One region of the Halomonas sp. H33-56 genome, then DNA from elsewhere that is predicted to be linked to it. Evidence: predicted binding sites of a transcription regulator. Region 1 holds the regulator's gene; each other region holds the start of a gene.
What was found. Region 1 encodes sigma-54, which starts transcription at its own class of promoters, with help from an activator protein. Its sites were predicted from a motif close to TGGCACNNNNNTTGCTNT; they were not measured.
Positions count from the first base shown of each region.

Region 1 (5,060 bases):
CACCGACACCCTGCTGATGGCCCAGGGCCGCCTCGACGATATCATCGACAGCTACCTGAGCAACGGACCGCTGACATGAAACTGAGCGCACTGCGTCCAGGCTTTCGCTTCTGGCTGGTCATCCTGCTGCTGGTACTCGGTGGCGGCCTGACGTTGCTCGACCCCCGCGAGAGCAACGTCCCCGACCTGGTACCCAATGACAAGGCCGGCGAGCCCGACTACTACCTGGTGGATGCCCGCCTGACCCGCTTCGATGCCCAGGGCACCCCCCATCAGCGCATCGATACGCCACGCCTTGTGCACACACCACTCGACGACATCACCCGGGTGGACCAGCCGGACCTTGCGCTGATCGACGACAGCGGCCGAGAGTGGATCGCCGACGCCGACAACGGTGAACTGGGTCCGGACGGCAACCCCCTGACCCTGTCGGGCGACGCCCATCTCGAGGCCCCCGCGGAGCGTTGGCAGCTTGATACAGAGGTATTGGTCTACGACAGCGACAGTGGCCATGTCTGGAGCGAAACGCCAGCCGTCCTACGCCAACCCCCTCAACAGATGCAAGGGGAGCGCTTCGACGCCTGGATCCATGACAATACCGCTCGCCTGACCGACAATGTCACCGGTCATCATCCGCCAGAGCCTCAATAAGGAGCCCCTTCCATGATGCGTCCAAGTCCCGCCCTCCTGCTTGCCCTGGCCCTTGGCCTGGCCGCCGGCGCCACCGGCAGCAGTGTCCTGGCGCTGGAAAGTGATCGCAGCGCACCGATTCAGGTGGAGGCCGACCAGCTGGATCTCGATGATCGCGCCGGTACCGCGGTCTATACCGGCGACGTGCGCATTGTGCAAGGCAGCATGATCCTCACCGGCGAACGCGTCGAGATCCAGCGCAACGACCAGGGACAACTGTCACTGGCGACCGCGACCGGCTCACGTGCCTACCTCGAGCAGAAGCCATCCCCGGAAGAACCGGTGGTCAAGGGCTGGGGCCGCAAGGTGATCTACCACGTGGCCGAACGCCGCATGGAGCTGATCGACCAGGCTGAGCTGCACAAGGCCAATGACACCTTCGACGGTGCCTATCTGGAGTACTTCCTCGATCGCCGCGTGGTCCAGGCCCGCTCCAGCGCCCAGGGCGTCCAGGGCGAGCAGCGCATTCGCATGACCCTCGAGCCGGAAAGCCAAGGAAACTGATGAAGACTCTCCACGCTCGCCATCTGGCCAAGAGCTACAAGAAGCGTCGCGTCGTCCAGGACATCAGCCTGTCAATCGAGCAGGGCAGCATCGTCGGTCTGCTGGGCCCCAACGGGGCCGGCAAGACCACCTCCTTCTACATGATCGTCGGCCTGGTCAGAGCCGACGCCGGCAGCATCAGCATCGATGATCGGGACCTGAGCCGCGCGGCCATGCACCAGCGCGCGCTGGCCGGTATCGGCTACCTGCCTCAGGAGGCTTCGATCTTTCGCAAGCTGTCGGTGGCCGACAACATCATGGCGATCCTCGAGACCCGCAAGGACCTCGACCGCGAGGGCCGAGAAGCACGTCTCGAGCAACTCCTCGAGGATTTCCACGTCAGCCATATTCGCGACAACCCCGGCATGAGCCTGTCCGGCGGGGAGCGGCGCCGGGTCGAGATCGCTCGCGCCCTGGCCACCGAGCCGGCCTTTATCCTCCTCGATGAACCCTTCGCCGGGGTCGACCCGATCTCGGTGGGCGAGATCAAGTCCATCATTCGTCAACTCAAGGCCCGCGATATCGGCGTCCTGATCACCGATCACAACGTGCGCGAGACCCTCGATATCTGCGATCGTGCCTACATCGTCGGCGACGGCCAGATCATCGCCGAGGGCAGCGCCGAGTCCATCCTCGCCAACCAGCGCGTCAAGGAGGTCTACCTGGGCGAGAACTTCCGCCTCTAGACCGCAGGGCCGCCCGACAGCCGCAGTCGCATCAAGCGGCCGCAACACTTGCCAGCATCAGCATCCAACCGCCGGCCCCGAAAGGGTCGGCCTCACCTTGCACACAGGGCCTCCCTCGAAAGAACCACCTCCCCCCCCCTACCAAGTTGTTCCACATCGACCTTTTCACTCCCTCCCACAGGTCAAAAAACACCAACTTGGCAAGATGCTTGCATGTCTGATGACTCGTCGTTAGGGTAAAGCCTTTCGACAACACTGGTGGATCCCGACCCATGGCCCTCAAGGCGTCACTGCAGCTGCGCATCGGTACCCAGCTGACCATGACCCCGCAACTGCAACAGGCGATCGGCCTGCTGCAGCTTTCGACCCTGGACCTGCGCCAGGAGGTCCATCAGGCGCTGGAGGCCAACCCCATGCTCGAACTCGAGGACGAGTTCGGCGAACAGCAGACCAGGGAAGCCGTGGAAGATGACTGGGCGGATCAGATTCCCTCGGAACTCAGTGTGGACAGCGACTGGTCCGACACCTACCAGGACCTGGGCACCACCCCCGCCGGCAGTGGCGAGGCGCCGGATTTCGAGCGCCAGGCAAGCTCCCAGTCACTGCACAGCCACCTGAGCTGGCAACTGGCGATGCTCGACGTCAGCGACCAGGAACGCCTGATCGCCGAGAGCCTGCTCGACGCGGTCAACGCCGACGGCTATCTCGAGCAGACACTGGATGACATCGCCCAAGGGCTCGAGCAAGACGGTCGTCGCCCCCCTCCCCTCGCCGAGGTGGAGGCGGTGCTGGTTCGGCTGCAACAGTTCGAACCGACCGGAGTGTTCGCCCGCGACCTGCGCGAATGTCTGATGCTGCAACTGGATAGCCTGCCTCGCGATACCGTCCTGCTGCCCCAGGCCGGACGACTGGTAAGACAGTTTCTCGAGGCGCTGGCCAGCGGCGACCGACGTCTGCTGAAGCGCCGACTAGGACTCGATGACGACCAACTCGACAGCGTCATCGAGCTGATCCGGAGCCTCGACCCACGTCCCGGCAGCCAGTTCGGTGACAGCGATAACGACTACGTCATACCCGACCTGGTGGTACGCCACACCGAAGAGGGCTGGCGCGTTGAACTCAATCCGGATGCAATGCCCCGACTGCGCATCCAGCCCGACTACGCTGCGCTGATTCGGCGCGCGGACAAGAGCCAGGACAACCAGTTCCTCAAGGACCACCTGCAGGAGGCGCGCTGGCTGATCAAGAGTCTGTCCAGCCGCAACGACACCTTGCTGAAGGTCGGCCGGGAAATCATGGTGCGTCAGATCGACTTCCTCGAGCAGGGAGAAGCGGCCATGAAACCGTTGGTGCTGGCCGATATCGCAGACAAGGTGGAGATGCACGAGTCCACCATCTCCCGCGTGACCACCCAGAAGTTCGTGCACACGCCTCGCGGCGTGTTCGAGTTGAAGTATTTTTTCTCGAGCCAGGTCGGCCAGGATGGCGACGCCCATTCCAGTACCGCCATCCGCGCCATGATCAAATCGTTGATTCAAAAGGAACCTGCCCGCAAACCTCTGTCGGACAGCAAACTGGTGGAATTGCTGGCGGAAGACGGCGTCAATGTCGCCAGACGCACCGTGGCAAAGTACCGGGAAGCCATGAATATTCCGTCTTCCAGCGAGCGCAAGCGACTGCGCTGAGGCCTTGCGCTGCGGCGTCGCTAGCCTAGTTATCGGGAAAGCGCAAGCACTTGAAATTTCGCATGACATCTGCGTCTTTCTGCGTAGCGTCGAGGGGGTTTGCAGGATCGGAAAAAGGGTTACAATCAAGCCACCACCCGAAAGAGCAAGGAGCCTGTCATGCAAGTCAACATCACCGGCCACCACGTCGAATTGACCGATCCCCTGCGTGACTACGTACAAGAGAAGCTCGCCCGTGTGGAGCGCCACTACGACAACATCACCAACGTCCAGGTGACCCTCTCGGTGGAAAAGGAACGCCAGCTGGCCGCCTGCACCCTTCACGCCGCCGGTGCCGACCTGCATGCCGAAGCGCAGGACGGCGACATGTATGCTGCTATCGACGCCCTTGCCGACAAGCTGGACCGCCAGCTGGTCAAGCACAAGGAAAAATCCCAAGCCCGCGCCCAAGGCGCCGGAATTCGCTGACTCTCATGACATTGGAAGCCATTCTCCCTCCCGAGCGCACATTGTTCGATGTCCCGGGAGGCAGCAAGAAGAGGGTGCTGGAGTTTTTCAGCACCTTCATTGCGCAGAACACCCCGAGCCTGGACAGCCAGGAGGTCTTCAGTCGGCTGATCGGACGTGAGCGCCTGGGCAGTACCGGCATCGGCAATGGCGTCGCCATTCCCCATGCCCGCAACCCCCACTGCAAGGCGCCCATCTCCGGCTTCCTCAAACTCGCGGAACCTGTCGACTTCGATGCCATCGATGGTGAGCCCGTCGATCTGGTGTTCGTGCTGCTGGTGCCGGAAGAGGCCGACGACGCCCATCTTGCCCTGCTCGGCCAGGTCGCCGGCGTCATGAACGACGCCGACACACGTCACCGTCTGCGCCACGCCAGCTCCCAGCGCGAGCTTCACGAGCGCCTGCAGGAAGCCATCCGCCAACAGGCGCCAGGGGACGACACTCCCTCCTGATCGCGGCCTTGCCTAGGCCATCAGCAATGGACGCCTGCCCAAGGAGACAGGACATGCAGCTCGTGATCATCAGTGGTCGCTCCGGCTCGGGAAAGTCCGTGGCCCTTCAGGCCCTGGAGGACCTGGGGTTCTACGCCATCGACAACCTTCCCGCGACCTTGCTGGGCGCCCTGGTGGACGAGCTGGAAAACGGTCATTCCCGCCGTATCGCCGTCAGCGTCGACGCCCGCAACCTGCCTGAGGCGCTGGAACGCTTCCCCGCCCAGCTGGCGTCCCTCAAGCAGAGTCCGATCGACTGCCAGGTGGTCTACCTGACCAGTGATGCGCGAATTCTGCTCGAGCGCTACTCCCACACGCGGCGCCGTCACCCGCTGACCCGTGATAGCGACATGACCCTGGCGGAAGCCATCGAGTCCGAACAGAAGGCCCTTTCGGGTATTCGAGACCTGGCCGATCTGGTCATCGACAGCTCTCGCATGTCGGTGCACGAACTGCGT
Region 1 is NZ_JAMSHP010000001.1:1,693,196-1,698,255, reverse strand. It holds gene NFH98_RS07375 (KdsC family phosphatase) at 1-79, shown strand, start outside; gene lptC (LPS export ABC transporter periplasmic protein LptC) at 76-651, shown strand; gene lptA (lipopolysaccharide transport periplasmic protein LptA) at 664-1,194, shown strand; gene lptB (LPS export ABC transporter ATP-binding protein) at 1,194-1,919, shown strand; gene NFH98_RS07355 (RNA polymerase factor sigma-54) at 2,192-3,604, shown strand; gene hpf (ribosome hibernation-promoting factor, HPF/YfiA family) at 3,764-4,072, shown strand; gene ptsN (PTS IIA-like nitrogen regulatory protein PtsN) at 4,078-4,563, shown strand; gene rapZ (RNase adapter RapZ) at 4,617-5,060, shown strand, end outside.

Region 2 (5,060 bases), 2.7 Mb from region 1:
AGACCAGACGATGGCGCTGGGCGCCCAGGGTGAACTGGCGGCGCGCGCGGGTCCTCAGGGTCATCACCGGGTTCGGTGTCTCGGACTCGACCAGCGCCTGGACGGCGTTGCGGGCCACATTGAGCACCGCCTGGATCAACTGGGCTTCATCGCCGGTCAACTCCGGCAGGCTGGGATCATAGTCGCGCTCGATGCTCACCCGCGGCTGCTCGACCAATAGCAGCGCGCGTACCCGCTCCAGCACCCGGTGGATGTTCAGCGGCTCTCGCCGACTCACCCGGTTGGGCCCGAGCATGGAATCGACCAGATCGCGGAGCCGATCCACCTCTTCGATGATGATCCGGGTGTACTCCTTGAGCGCCGGCGTCTGCTCCAGGTCACGCTCGAGCAATTGCGCCGCGCCACGAATCCCCCCCAGGGGATTCTTGACCTCGTGGGCCAGCCCCCGCGCCAGCACCTTCATGGTTTCCTGGCGCGACTGCAGCGCTTCCTCGCGGGAAATTCGCAACAGCCGATCCCGTGGTTCCATCTCCAGCAGCAGCTCGTCAGGCGACAGCGGCGTCACGGTGTAGTCCACCGTCAAGGGGTCTCCACCGGCGAGGACCAGCCGCGCCTCCCGTTGGGTATAGGGATGCTGTCCATCCCGGGCCCGTATCAGCACCTCGGCGATATCATCCTCGCCGCTGAGCCAGTCGCTCAGCGCCACGCCGGCAACCCGACTGGCGCTGACCGCCAGCAAGGTCTCCGCCGCCGGGTTCATCCAGGTCGGTCGCAGCTCGCCGTCGAGCAGCATGACCGCAGTTGTGAGGTGTTCGATGATGCCAGGCGTCATGGGTCCATCCTGATGGGGCAAAGCGCCCACTCGATAGAGGCCGCCACGGCGCCAAGCCGGCATTCCATGGTGGCGGTCCAGGTCTCGGCCTCGAGCAGGCGTCAGACAACAACATTCAAAGCAAGAAGCGGGCCAGCCTTGGTGCCAGTGGCACACTCCCGCCGCGCAGGCGCCAGGACGGTGCTTTTGTCGAGGAGGCGGGTCACCGTCGGCGCACCTACGCACCATTTTAGTGCACCAACCTGGTGCAGGGCAGTCTCGCCTGGATCACTGTCCGCACAAGGCCCGCAGATCGCGGGTCAAGGCGGCGCAGGACGAAGGGGGTTGGCGGGAAGCAGGCGGCTGGCGCGCTGTACGTGAATGACGATATCGGCACTGCGTTGACGCACCTCTCCCGACGGGGCCAGCACCACCAGGCCCAGGCGATGCTCGCCACGCTCCAGATTGGTGAGCCACAGTGGGCCGATGCCGGTGACGCTGGTGGCGAGCACACCGTCGACCTCCAGGCCGAGGCGATCCCCCGTCGCCGGAGGCGGGCTGATCGCGGCCAGCACCTTCAATCTTCCCCCGGTCCCCGTGGGCAACACGCTGTCATCCGCCGGGGAGGCGATGGCCAGGACATCGTGGGGCTGGAAGATATCGGCGTCGCTATCCGGGCCTGGTACTGAAGGCGCCGTCGGCCTGGAGGGCGCCGCCACATCCAGCGCAGGGGCGCTGGACAACGGCGGCGGTGCCAGCTCGCGGGCGCCGGCCGAGGGGGTATCGCTGTAGCGCACGATGCCGTCGGGACCGACACTGCGATAGATGGTGCTCGCCGGCACGGTTTCTGCCACCGGCAACGCCAGCCCGGATGCTGCCAGCAAGGCAATGGCCATCAGTGATGGTCGACTCGGCGACGAGGGAGCGCTCTCGCCCCTCTCCCGGCCTGCCCTGCGCGTCCACCGCTGCATCATCGTGATTGCCCTCGCCGACCTTCCCCTGACGAGGATGACGGCAGCCACGACCCGCGCCAAGGGGATCCCTTGCCCAGGCGCAAGGCCCGCGCAAAAAAAATCGGCCCCGCGATCATCGCGGGCCCGACGGAACGCACGAGGCGCTATGCCGATCAGCAGCTGTAGTACATGTCGAACTCGATCGGGTGGGTCGCCATGCGCAGACGCTCGACATCCTCGTTCTTGAGCTCGATGTAAGCGTCGATCATGTCGTCGGTGAAGACGCCACCTTCGGTCAGGAAGCTGCGGTCCTCGTCGAGGGCTGCCAGCGCCTGGTCGAGGCTCTCGGCCACGGTCGGGATGGCCTTGCCTTCTTCCGGCGGCAGGTCATAGAGGTTCTTGTCCATGGCGTCGCCGGGGTGGATCTTGTTCTTGATGCCGTCGATACCGGCCATCAGCATCGCCGCGAAGCACAGGTAGGGGTTGGCGGTCGGGTCGGGGAAACGCGCCTCGACACGCTTGCCCTTCGGGCTTGCGGTGTACGGGATACGGATGGAAGCAGAACGGTTACGGGCGCTGTAGGCCAGCATTACCGGCGCTTCGAAGCCCGGCACCAGACGCTTGTAGGAGTTGGTAGAAGCGTTGGTGAAGGCGTTCAGGGCGCGGGCGTGCTTGATGATACCGCCGATGTAGAACAGTGCCATTTCAGACAGACCGGCGTACTCGTCACCGGCAAACTGGTTCTGGCCGTCCTTCCAGAAAGACTGGTGGACGTGCATGCCGCTGCCGTTGTCGCCGACCAGCGGCTTGGGCATGAAGGTGGCGGTCTTGCCGTAGGCGTGAGCCACATTGTGGATCACGTACTTCATTTCCTGAACTTCGTCGGCCTTCTTGACCAGGGTGTTGAAGGCAACACCGATCTCGTTCTGGCCGGCGTTGGACACCTCGTGGTGGTGCACCTCGACCTTCTGGCCGATGGCCTCGAGGGTGTTGCACATGGCACCGCGCATGTCATGGAAGCTGTCCACCGGCGGAACCGGGAAGTAGCCGCCCTTGACCCGCGGACGGTGACCGAGGTTGCCACCTTCGACGGCGCGGTCGGTGGACCAGGCACCCTCTTCGGAGCTGATCTTGTACATGGCGCCTTCGATATCGGCCTTCCAGTGCACCTCGTCGAAGATGAAGAACTCGGGCTCGGGGCCGAAGAAGGCGGTGTCGCCCAGGCCAGAGGACTGCAGGTAGGCCTCGGCGCGCTTGGCGATGGAGCGCGGATCACGCTCGTAGCCCTGCATGGTGGCCGGCTCGATGATGTCGCAACGCAGGATCAGGGTCGCGTCTTCGGTGAAGGGGTCGAGGAAGCCGGTGCCGTCCTCCGGACGCAGGATCATGTCGGACTCGTTGATGCCCTTCCAGCCGTTGATGGAGGAACCATCGAACATCTGGCCATTCTCGAAGAACTCTTCGTCGACCTCGGCGGCCGGAATGGTGACGTGCTGCTCTTTACCGCGGGTATCGGTGAAGCGCAGGTCAACCCACTTCACATCATGTTCGTTGATCAGGGCGAGGGTCTTGTCTGACATGTGGTCCTCCAGAGTGGAACTTGTCTCGTGACTCGAGCGTTGCGCAACGGCGCCAATCCCATGTCACCGGTTTGAAACGGGGGATGATCCAGGGAACAAAAGGGGTACCGGGATCCTTTGTAGCACGCTCCCGGGACACTGCCCATGGCAACGTGCGCGACACGATGACACTGCCAACCACAATGCAGATTGCGTGCCAGCATTGCACCAGCATCGACCAAAAAAATCCCAACCCATTGTTTCAAATCTTTTTTATCCAAACAGGCCCTTTGCGCCAGCTTAGGGCACAAAGGCCCACCACCTTCAGGATCTGCCGACCAATGCACCACAAAAGTGCAATAAAGACTGCGACGCACCACTTTGGACCTTTGTGACAGGATCTATAAACTCTGCCGGGCCGATCGCGAGGTGTCAGTGGGCGCTGGAACCTTTCGCAACGCAAAGATACACTTTATTACGTTCGACTCCGACCGCCTCCCCTGCCGGCCGGCGTCACCCTCCTCGGAGTGTCGTCGTGAAAATCAGCTTGATCATTGATGCCCGACTTACCGGCAAGGAACTGCCTCGCCGGCTCGCGGAAGCTCGCCAGCAGGTCGCCCTCTTCCAGGGAAGAGGCGAAATCCTCGTCATCGACGATGGCGATATGGCGCCACCACTACTGGGCGAACCGGGCGAACAAGCCGTCGTCGGCTATCGCCAGGTGCGCAGCAGGCCCGCGCCCATGGGGCGGCGCCTCAATCTGGCCGCCTCCCACAGCAACGGACGCATGCTCGGCTTCTGCCTCGGCCCCCTAGACACCCACTGGGTCGAGCGAATGATGGCAGCCGCCTGCGATGATTCGCGCCCGGTGGTGCGTCCTGCTCGTCCCTGTCCGCTATCGCTGCTCAGCCTGCTGCGACGTACACCGACCCGGGCCCTGGGCGTCGAACGCACCTGGTTCGATCGACTGGGAGGCTTCGACCCGTCGCTGGACCTGAGCGCGGTAGAGGACCTCGCCACTCGCCTCAAGGCCTGTCGCGCCAAGATGGTCGTACAGCGCGCCTGAGCGTCAGATCGTCCTTTCTGCCGATTTCGCCTACTTTTTTCGCCTCGCAGGTGCTTGATAGTTCAGCATCTTGAGGATCGATGCCGAGATTGGCGCCAACAAGGCTGGTCGTTGTCATCGCCCAGGCCCTATAATGCTGCCCCACTTTTTCCAGCAGGATCCCGTCGTGATCGAGAATCTTCGCAACATCGCCATCATCGCTCACGTCGACCACGGCAAAACCACCCTGGTCGACAAGCTGTTGAGTCAGTCTGGCACTCTGGACCGCAAGGCCGAGGGTCAGGAGCGCATCATGGACTCCAATGACCAGGAGAAGGAACGCGGTATTACCATCCTGGCGAAGAACACGGCGATCCGCTGGAATTCCCCCGAGGGACAGGACTACCACATCAACATCGTCGACACCCCTGGACACGCCGACTTCGGCGGCGAGGTCGAGCGCGTGATGTCGATGGTGGACTCGGTACTGCTGCTGGTCGACGCCGTCGACGGCCCCATGCCGCAGACCCGCTTCGTCACCCAGAAGGCCTTCGATCAGGGCCTCAAGCCGATCGTGGTGGTCAACAAGATCGATCGCCCCGGCGCACGCCCGGACTGGGTCATCGACCAGATCTTCGATCTGTTCGACAACCTCGGCGCCAGCGACGAGCAGCTCGACTTCCCGATCATCT
Region 2 is NZ_JAMSHP010000001.1:4,355,726-4,360,785, forward strand. It holds gene glnL (nitrogen regulation protein NR(II)) at 1-832, opposite strand, end outside; gene NFH98_RS18695 (DUF4124 domain-containing protein) at 1,132-1,707, opposite strand; gene glnA (glutamate--ammonia ligase) at 1,938-3,344, opposite strand; gene NFH98_RS18705 (glycosyltransferase family 2 protein) at 3,859-4,389, shown strand; gene typA (translational GTPase TypA) at 4,556-5,060, shown strand, end outside.
Region 2: glnA (glutamate--ammonia ligase) is a predicted target of sigma-54. The motif match lies at 3,526-3,543, and genes of this name have one in related genera.

Region 3 (5,060 bases), 1.0 Mb from region 1:
GAGGCGTCATCCAGTTCCTCAAGGGGCGTCCGCTGGAAACCCTGCTGGCGACCTTCGGCGTCAGCCTGATCCTGCAGCAGCTGGTGCGCACCCTGATCTCACCGCTCAACCGTACCGTGGTGACGCCCGAGTGGATGAGCGGCTCGCTGGTGATCAACGAGGCGCTGTCGCTGACCCTCAATCGCCTCTATGTGCTCGGCTTCGCCATCCTGGTGTTTGCCGCCCTGATGCTGGTGATGCGCCGCACCCGGCTGGGACTGGAGGTACGGGCGGTAACCCAGAACCGTGCCATGGCACGCTCCATGGGCATTCGCGCGACCCGCGTCGACATCCTGACCTTCGCGCTGGGGTCGGGGGTGGCTGGCCTTGCCGGGGTGGCGCTGTCACAGCTCACCAACGTCGGTCCCAACCTCGGCCAGAACTACATCATCGACTCCTTCATGGTGGTGGTGTTCGGCGGGGTCGGCAATCTGTGGGGCACCCTGGTGGCGGGGCTCTCGCTGGGGGTGATCAATCAGGTGCTGGAGCCCTGGGCCGGGGCGGTACTGGCCAAGATCCTGGTGCTGGTGTTCATCATTCTGTTCATTCAAAAGCGCCCGAGGGGACTCTTTCCCCAGAAGGGCCGCGCGGCGGAGGGCTGAGCGATGCCATCATCCCGACTATGGCTGGCTCGCCCGTTTGGCGAGCGGTCGACTCTGATCTTCCTGGCGGTGCTCGGTGCCACCATGGCGCTGGTGGTGGCGGCAAATCTGCTGCTGGCGCCGGAGCATCCGCTGCATGTCTCTACTTATACCGTTACCTTGCTGGGCAAGTACCTGTGCTACGCGCTGCTGGCGGTGGCGGTGGATCTGGTCTGGGGTTACCTGGGGATTCTCAGCCTGGGCCACGGCGCCTTCTTCGCCCTCGGCGGCTACGCCATGGGCATGTACCTGATGCGCCAGATCGGCGACCGCGGTGTCTACGGCGATCCACTGCTGCCGGACTTCATGGTGTTCCTCGACTGGGACAGTCTGCCCTGGTACTGGCTTGGCTTCGATATGGCCGGTTTTGCCTTTGTGATGGTGCTGCTGGCGCCGGGCCTGCTGGCGCTGGTGTTCGGCTTCCTGGCGTTCCGTTCGCGGGTCACCGGGGTCTATCTGTCGATCATCACCCAGGCGCTGACCTTTGCGCTGATGCTGGCGTTCTTCCGCAACGAGATGGGCTTTGGCGGCAACAACGGCCTGACCGACTTCAAGGAACTGCTGGGCTTCGACCTGTCCGCCGACGCCACACGACTGGGGCTGTTCATTGCATCCGGCGTGGCGCTGGCGCTGGGCTTCCTGCTGTGCCGCGCCATCGTGGTCAGCAAGCTCGGGCGGGTCTGCGTGGCGGTGCGCGACGCCGAGTCCCGCACCCGCTTTCTCGGCTACCGGGTGGAGCGCTATCAGCTGTTCGTGTTCGTCGTCTCGGCCATGCTGGCCGGGGTCGCCGGCGCCCTCTATGTGCCCCAGGTTGGCATCATCAACCCCAGCGAGTTCTCGCCGCTGTTCTCCATCGAGGTGGTGGTGTGGGTGGCCCTGGGTGGCCGTGCCACCCTCTATGGCGCGGTGATCGGTGCGCTGGCGGTGAACTACGCCAAGAGCGTGTTCACCGGGGTGATGCCGGAGGCCTGGCTGTTCGCGCTCGGTGCGCTGTTCGTGCTGGTGACGGTGCTGCTGCCCCAGGGCATCGCCGGGCTTTTGTCACGCTCTCGCCAGCAAGGCAGCGACGATGACAGCGACACGCAACCCGACACGCCAACCGACACGCTGGATGCAACCCCCAGGGAGGCCACCCCATGAGCTTTCTTCAGAGCCTGGCCGATCGCGATCGGGTCTTCGACTTCCTGGTCCCGGAACAATCGCCGGTCGACGTGCGCCACGGCCCGATCCTCTATCTCGAGGACGTGTCGGTGAGCTTCGACGGCTTCAAGGCCATCAATGATCTCAACCTGACCATCGACGACGGCGAACTGCGCTGCATCATCGGCCCCAACGGTGCTGGCAAGACCACCATGATGGACATCATCACCGGCAAGACGCGCCCGGATCAGGGCAGCGTGTGGTTCGGCAGCCGCCACAACCTGTTGACCAAGAACGAGCCGGAGATCGCCCGGCTCGGCATCGGGCGCAAGTTCCAGAAGCCCACGGTGTTCGAGGCGCTGACGGTGTTCGAGAACCTCGAGCTGGCGATGGCCATGGACAAGAGTCTGTGGCCGACGCTCAAGGCGCGCATGACCGGGGAGGTGCTGGCGCGAATCGAGGAGGTGCTCGAGACGGTGGGCCTGGCGTCGCTCAGTCGCCGCCAGGCGGGCATCCTGTCCCACGGACAGAAGCAGTGGCTCGAGATCGGCATGCTGTTGATGCAGCGCCCTCGACTGTTGCTGGTCGACGAGCCGGTGGCGGGGATGACCGAGCAGGAGATGGAGCGTACCGCAGAGCTGTTGTTGAGCCTCGCCGGCAAGCACTCGGTGGTGGTGGTGGAGCACGACATGGGCTTTGTGCGTTCGATCGCCCGCACGGTGACGGTGCTGCATCAGGGTTCGGTGCTGGCCGAGGGCAGTATGGACAAGGTGGCAAGCGACCCCAGGGTGATCGAGGTCTACCTGGGTGGCGACGAGGAGGCGGCATGATCGGACTGGAGCGAGTACCTCAGCAGTCTTCGGTAAGAGCGCTGTACTGGGCGGACGGCGCATCCCGCGGCAGGCTGGCCACGCTGTGGGCGAAGGTCTGCGGCCGGTGGGCGCGAGAGACAGGCAAGGAGGTGGATCGATGCTGAGCATTCGCGGGCTCAATCAGTTCTATGGCGAGAGCCACACCCTGTGGGATCTCGATCTCGACGTGCCCAGGGCGGCCTGTACCTGTGTGCTGGGTCGTAATGGCGTCGGCAAGACCACCCTGATGAAGGCGATCATGGGCGAGGTGCCGATCACCGGCGGTGAGCTTCACTACGCCGACGGTGTCGCGCTGGAGAAGCGTCGCCTCGAGGATCGCTCACGCCTGGGCGTGGGCTATGTGCCCCAGGGACGCCAGATCTTTCCGCTGATGACGGTTGAGGAGAACCTGCGCACGGGCCTCGCCGCCCGTGGTGATGGCCTGCGCCAGGTGCCCGAACGGATCTATGAGCTGTTCCCGGTACTCAAGGAGATGCGTCACCGGCGTGGCGGCGATCTGTCCGGCGGTCAGCAGCAGCAGCTGGCGATCGGGCGCGCCCTGGTGATCGAGCCGAAGCTGTTGATCCTCGACGAGCCGGGGGAGGGCATCCAGCCCAATATCGTCGCCCAGATCGGCGAAGTCATCCGTCGGTTGATCGCCGATGATGGGCTGACCGTGCTGCTGGTGGAGCAGAAACTGCCCTTTGCCCGTCGCTTCGCCGACCACTTCGCCATCCTCGATCGCGGGCGGAGAGTCGCCGTCGGTGATATCGGTGAGCTCGACGACGCCGTGGTGAAGCGCTACCTGACCGTCTGAGCGGTAGCGCGTCAATCAGGATGAATCGCTGCACATCAATGGTGCGCAATCGTAAGGTTGCGCACTTTTTTTGTGCGCGACCAAAGGCGTGCTTTTCTCTGGTGCAATCCTTGGTTGTTCTATAAGAAATTGAAAATTAAGTAGAAAAATAGAGATTCGAGAAGCTGGTACGGGGCTTGCACCTTGATTGGGCAATGGTGGTGGCCTTTTTTACTTTCGCTTGCCACGCCGACTCGACGGACCGCCCGGGAGAGCCATGAGCGCGCAGACAACACAGGATTCGACCGATCGGCACGGCCATCGCTTCGACGCGGGACGGCGCTGGGAGGCCAGCCTCGATCTCGGCTTTCGCCATGATGGCCAGGCCACTCGCCTCTATCGGGTGGATCATCGCGGCCCCCTGCGGGTGCAGCGTCCCTTCTACCCCGAAGGCCGCGACGGCACCTGCCACGTCTATCTGCTGCATCCCCCGGGGGGGCTGGTCAGCGGCGATATCCTGGATATCCAGGCGCGGGTGGGCGCGGGCGCGCGGGCGCTGCTGACCACACCGGCGGCCAACAAGCTGTATCGGGCCGACCGCAACGCCGTGGCCTGGTCCCAGCGCACTCGTCTGGTGGTCGAGGAGGGCGGGCTGCTCGAGTGGTTGCCCCAGGAAACCATCGCCTTCGACGGCTCGCGAGGGGTGCAGGCCACCGAGATCGAGCTTTCCGGCAGCGCCCGCTGCCTGGGCTGGGAGGTGCTGGCGCTGGGCCGGCCGGCCAGTGATCTGCCGTTTGCCAGCGGCCACCTCGAACAGCGCTTCCGGTTATCCCGGGACGGACGACCACTGTGGATCGAGCGCCAGCCCCTCGACCCTGACCATCGTCGTTTTCACGGCGCCTGGGGGCAGCGAGGGTGCAGCGTCCAGGCAACCCTGTGGGCGGTCGGGCTCGAAGACGAGTCCGCGGCGATCGAACGTCTGCGCCAAGGGTTGGGGCAGGGAGGGAATGACCTTGCCGGCAGTCCCGGCGCTGGTGAAGCCGAGCGCTGGGCCGTCACCGTACGTGATGGCGTCCTGCTGCTGCGCTACCTCGGTCACTCGCGGCGCGAGGCCTGGTCGCTGTGCGAGGCGGCCTGGACGTTGCTGCGTCCGATGCTGATGGATCGCGAGGCCTGTGTGCCACGCATCTGGTTTACCTGAATGTCATGCCGGGCGGGACAGGCGACCCCTGGCCACCCTGACCAACATCGAGGATGAAAGGATGGAGCTGACACCGCGTGACAAGGACAAGCTCTTGCTGTTTACCGCTGGCCTGGTGGCCGAGCGGCGACGCGCCAAGGGGCTCAAGCTGAACTATCCCGAGGCGGTGGCCTTGATCAGCTGCGAGATCATGGAGGGTGCCCGGGAAGGCCTGAGTGTGGCCGAGATGATGAGCCGAGGGCGCCAGATACTGGGGCGTGACGAGGTGATGGAAGGGGTGGCGGAAATGGTCGACGAGGTGCAGGTCGAGGCCACCTTTCCCGACGGCACCAAGCTGGTAACGGTGCACAACCCGATCTCGTGACGCTGCCAGGCCCCGGCTTGATCCGGGG
Region 3 is NZ_JAMSHP010000001.1:2,696,772-2,701,831, reverse strand. It holds gene urtB (urea ABC transporter permease subunit UrtB) at 1-641, shown strand, start outside; gene urtC (urea ABC transporter permease subunit UrtC) at 645-1,820, shown strand; gene urtD (urea ABC transporter ATP-binding protein UrtD) at 1,817-2,650, shown strand; gene urtE (urea ABC transporter ATP-binding subunit UrtE) at 2,790-3,488, shown strand; gene NFH98_RS11580 (urease accessory protein UreD) at 3,745-4,668, shown strand; gene ureA (urease subunit gamma) at 4,730-5,032, shown strand.
Region 3: NFH98_RS11580 (urease accessory protein UreD) is a predicted target of sigma-54. The motif match lies at 3,654-3,671, and genes of this name have one in related genera.

Region 4 (5,060 bases), 510 kb from region 1:
CGCCGCATCGTCCAGATCGCGAAAGCCCGACACGCCCGTCAGAGTGATGCCGGGGATCTGTGGCATGGCGCTGCGCGAACCCAGTGCCAGCACCAGGTGGTCGTAGGGGATCACCTCGCCGTCGTCGCACTCGACCAGGCGCCGGGTACGATCGATCCGCTCCACCCGCGCGCCCAGGCGCTGATCGACAGTGACGGCGGAGTCATGCGGCGGTGTCAGCGTCAATCCATCCTGCTCGACATCGCCGGCCAGCCAGCTCGACAGCAGAATGCGGTTGTAGGCCGCGTGCGGTTCGGCACCGATCACGGTGATGTGTCGTGGGGCACCACTCTGGGCCGCCAGGGTCTCGATCAATCGATGCGCGGCCATGCCGTTGCCGACGATCACCAGGTGGGGAAGACGTGCGTCGTCAGACCTCGTCGGCGAAGACGAGCCGGCCTGGGTCATTTCGGAACGGGACCTTGAGTCAGGCAGGCCTGAGGAACGGGGCCTGGAGTCAGAAGGACCAGTGGAATAAGGCATCGCATGGGCTCCAAAAACGCCAAAGACGTCTCTCACACCTCCGGCGTCGGAGGGTGAAGAGACGTCTTTGTCTAGTGTCGGTGCGATCGCCGTTGACCGCCGCCGGCATTCGCCGGCACTTGCTACAGGCTATCCAAGTTTCATGCCTGTTTTACGTTTTGTGCAGGTAAAACAGCCTGTTGGTGCAGGCACTGGTGGCGGGCGTCAGCACCGGTCAGGCAGGGTTCAGGGCGTGTCGGCACCGTACTGGTGCGTGGCGGCGTCGTAATGCACAGCGCTGTAGCACTCCTCCAGGGTGGCGGTGTCGAGCTGTCGCCCGCGAGCCTCGAGCAGCGGCGACAACCGCTGGATCAGCCCCTCGAAGTCGGCCGTCAGGGGGCGCAGTCGCTCACCGATGCAGGGGTAGCCCGGGGCGGCTTCCAGCGGCAGCTCGTCGAGATGGCCTACGGCTTCATCGAGGTAGGGGGGCAGTGCCAGCCAGGCCAGGGTCTGGCGTCTGGCCTCAGGCGCCTTGTCCAGCCACAGGGCGGCGGCCTGGAGGGCGCGCAGCAGCGCGGACAGGGTATTCGGGTAGCGCCGCGCCCAGGAGGCCGTCACCCCCAGCACCTTCTCGGGATGCGCCGGCATCAGTTCTGCACCGCTGGCCACCACTCGACCCACCTGACGATGCTGGGCCAGGCTGCCCCAGGGCTCGCCGACGCAGAAGCCATCGATCTCGCCTTCGCGCAGGGCGTCCACCATGCGCGGGGGCGGCAGCGCGACCAGTTCGACCTCGCTGTCGACGTCGATGTCGCCGCGGGCCAGCCAGTCACGCAGCAACAGGTGCTGGCAGGAGTAGGGGTAGACCATGGCCAGGCGTGGCCGGGTGCCTTCTTTCAGCGAGGCCTTGAAGCGTCGGGCCAGTTCGCTGGCCGCGCCGAAGGCGCCGGGCTCCCCGTTGTCGACCGAAGCGCCGACCGCATCGGCCAGGCGGCGAGACAGCACCAGCGTATTGCCCTGGCGGCTCAGCACCGCGGCGGCCAGGGTGTCACAAGGCGCGCGGGACAGCCCCAGGCTCATGGCCAGCGGCATTGGCGCCAGCATCTGGGCGCCGTCAAGCAGGCCGGCGGCGACCTTGTCGCGCAGGGTGGACCAGGCGTTCTCGCGTGACAGGCTGACCTCGACCCCCTGGGCGGCGAAGAAGCCGCCTTCCCGGGCGATGATCAACAGCGCAGCATCCAGCAGTGGCACGAATCCCAGGGTCAGGCTGGCGAGCTCGGGTGGATGCGGCGCGCCAGTTCTGGACGTGCTGGCCGCGTCAGAAGACAGCGATGGACTCATGATCCCTTCTCCAGTGGCTTGAGGATGTCGATGACGTTCTGGGCGACCTGTGCGATGCGCTGGCCGCGGTCCATGGCCAGCTTGCGCAGCATGCGGTAGGCCTGTTCCTCATCGCAGCTCTGATGCTTCATCAACAGGCCCTTGGCCTGTTCGATGCGCTTGCGGTCGGCGAGCTGATTGCGTGCCTTGTCGAGGTCGCGGCGCATTCCCTGAAAGGCTTCGAAGCGGGCGATGGCGACATCGATGACCGCCTTGACGCGGTTGGCCGCCAGACCGTCCACCACATAGGCGCTGACGCCGGCCTTCACCGCCGCCTTGAGCGATTCGGGGTCGTGCTGGTCGGCGAAGAACACCACCGGTCGAGGGTTTTCCCGCTGCAGCAGCGCCATGCTTTCCAGGGTGTCCCGGTCAGGCGATTCCATGTCGATGATGACCACGTCGGGTTGATGCTGCTGCACCATGTCGTTGAGGCTGGCCGGGCTTGACAGTCGGCAGACCACCTGGTGTCCGTCCAGCGCAAGCGCCTCTTCGACCATGGCGGCGCGCACTATCTCGTCGTCGACCAGCAGGACCTTCAAGGTGTCGTGTTCGGGCATGGGCGTGGCTCGATGATGCTGTCGCTCGATAGAGCTCGAGTCGACATGATGAAGGGTGCACCTTGGGTGCCTCTGCACCTGTCAGCGCAAAAGGCGTTCCATTTTCGATCTTGTCGTTTTCTGTCAGGGAGATAACCCCCTGCAAAGCCGCCGCCGTGCCCCCGCAGATATGCCGGGCAGGCGCTCGCGCACCGAAAGGGTGCGTAAACGGTGGCCTCTATCGTTCGTTGTGGTGCGAGCCTGGGGTCTGTCAGACGTCTTCTCGCCACCATCGCCTGGGCAAACGTCAGAAAAAACGTCGTGGCTTCAATTGGCTGGCACCAGCATTCCACACTGCAGGGGGCGATTATGGTGTTCTGGCACAGGGTTTGCTTTGGTTACTGGCAAAGCTAGTGCCGTTGTTGGTGCCATGGGCATCACTAAGCCGAGCCAGATGACTACGTCGAGCCCGATCACTAGGCCGAGCCAGATCACTAGGCCGAGCCAGGAAGGGTCCCGACGCTGGTGGCGGGTGGGCCGGTCCGACAACTCGTCTGCAACGGGCGCTAGCACACACGAAATCCAGCGCGGGATTTCATCCGGCAACGACGCCCATCTCCTCGAGCCTCGCTCGACGGGATGGGCGTCGTGCGTTTGGGCCGCAGCAAGACCCGACCGATCAAGGCCCGGCCGCTAGCGGAGCGATGATCTGCCGATGAGATGCCGACGATATGCCAAGGCAGCAAGATGGCCCAGAGGAGAGCGCGATGACCCGGACGGATAGCGACAGCACGGAGATCGACAGCGGTGCTGGCGGCGAGGCCACAGGCACCACCTGTCCCTACTGCGGGGTCGGCTGTGGCATCGAGCTACGTCGCGATGGCGAGTCGGTCACCCTCCAGGGCGATCGGGATCACCCGGCCAACTTCGGGCGCCTGTGCGTCAAGGGCTCGGCCCTGGCGGAGACCCTTGGCGTTCAGGGGCGCTTGACGCGACCCAGGGTGGACGGTCGCGAAGCCGACTGGGACAGCGCGCTGGACGCCGTGGCCGAGCGTCTCGGAGCGATTGCCGAGGGCAGCGGTCCAGAGGCCATCGCCGGCTACCTGTCCGGGCAGCTATTGACCGAGGACTACTACGTCGCCAACAAGCTGTTCAAGGGGTTTCTCGGAACACCGCACCTGGATACCAACTCGCGGCTGTGCATGGCGTCGGCGGTGGCGGCCTACAAGCGCACCCTGGGCGCCGACGCCGTCCCCTGCAACTACGAGGACCTGGAAGAGGCCGAACTGGTGGTGCTGGTGGGGTCCAATCTGGCCTGGAACCATCCGGTGCTGTATCAGCGGCTGCGTCTGGCCAAGACCCGCAATCCGCTGATGCGGGTCGTGGTCATCGATCCTCGGGTCACCGACAGCTGCGAGATCGCCGATCTGTACCTGGGGCTGCGCCCCGGCAGCGACGCTTTGCTGTTCAATGGCCTGCTGGCCTGGATGGCCCGTCGCCAACGGCTCGATGAGGTCTATCTGAAGCGCCATGTGGACGGCGCCGAAGAGACGATTGCCGCCGCCCTGGACGAGGCCTCGGACATCGAGGCGGTGGCGGCGGCCTGCGATCTCGACGCCGAGCGCCTCGAGACCTTCTACTACTGGTTTGCCACCCAGCTGCACGTGGTCACGCTTTACTCCCAGGGGGTCAACCAGTCGACCAGCGGCACCGACAAGTGCCAGGCCATCCTCAACTGCCACCTGGCCGGCGGCAAGATTGGCCTGCCCGGCGCCGGTCCCTTTTCCATCACCGGCCAGCCAAACGCCATGGGCGGGCGCGAGGTCGGCGGACTGGCCAACCAGCTGGCCGCCCATATGGACTACCACACCCCGGGCGCCATCGAACGGCTGACCCGCTTCTGGTCGACCGAGGCGCTGGTGCCGACGCTGCCCCGGGAGCCCGGCCACAAGGCGGTCGAACTGTTTCAGGCCGTCGAGCGCGGCGACATCCAGGCGCTGTGGATCATGGCCACCAACCCTCTGGTGAGCCTGCCGGATGCCGACCGGGTACGCCGCGCCATCGAGCGCTGTCCGCTGGTGATCGTGTCGGAGTGCATGGCCGACACCGACCTGGTGGAACTCGCCGATATCGTGCTGCCGGCCAGCGGCTGGTCGGAAAAGGACGGTACCGTCACCAACTCCGAACGGCGTATCTCGCGCCAGCGCGGGCTCCTGCCGCCGCCTGGCGAGGCCCGCCACGACTGGTGGATCCTGTGCCGGGTGGCCGAGCGCCTGGGCTTCGGCGAGGCCTTCGCCTATGACCACCCCAGCGAGATCTTCGACGAGCATGCGCGCCTGTCGGGCCTCGACAACCAGGGACGGCGGGCCTTCGATATTTCCGGGCTGGCGGGGCTGTCCCGGGTCGAGTACGACGATCTGGCTCCGATCCAGTGGCCGGTGACGGCAAGCGCACCACGAGGCACCGCGCGGCTGTTCGAAAGCGGCCGCTTCTACACCGAGAGCGGTCGGGCCCGGCTGTGGCCGGTGAGCGCCCGGGCGCCGCGCCAGGCGACTGATGCCGACTTTCCGCTGCGGCTGAATTCGGGGCGGGTGCGCGATCAGTGGCACACCATGACCCGTACCGCCAGGGCCAGCCGACTGA
Region 4 is NZ_JAMSHP010000001.1:1,187,028-1,192,087, forward strand. It holds gene NFH98_RS05320 (NAD(P)/FAD-dependent oxidoreductase) at 1-447, opposite strand, end outside; gene NFH98_RS05325 (CmpA/NrtA family ABC transporter substrate-binding protein) at 748-1,842, opposite strand; gene NFH98_RS05330 (ANTAR domain-containing response regulator) at 1,839-2,438, opposite strand; gene NFH98_RS05335 (nitrate reductase) at 3,185-5,060, shown strand, end outside.
Region 4: NFH98_RS05330 (ANTAR domain-containing response regulator) is a predicted target of sigma-54. The motif match lies at 2,522-2,539, and genes of this name have one in related genera.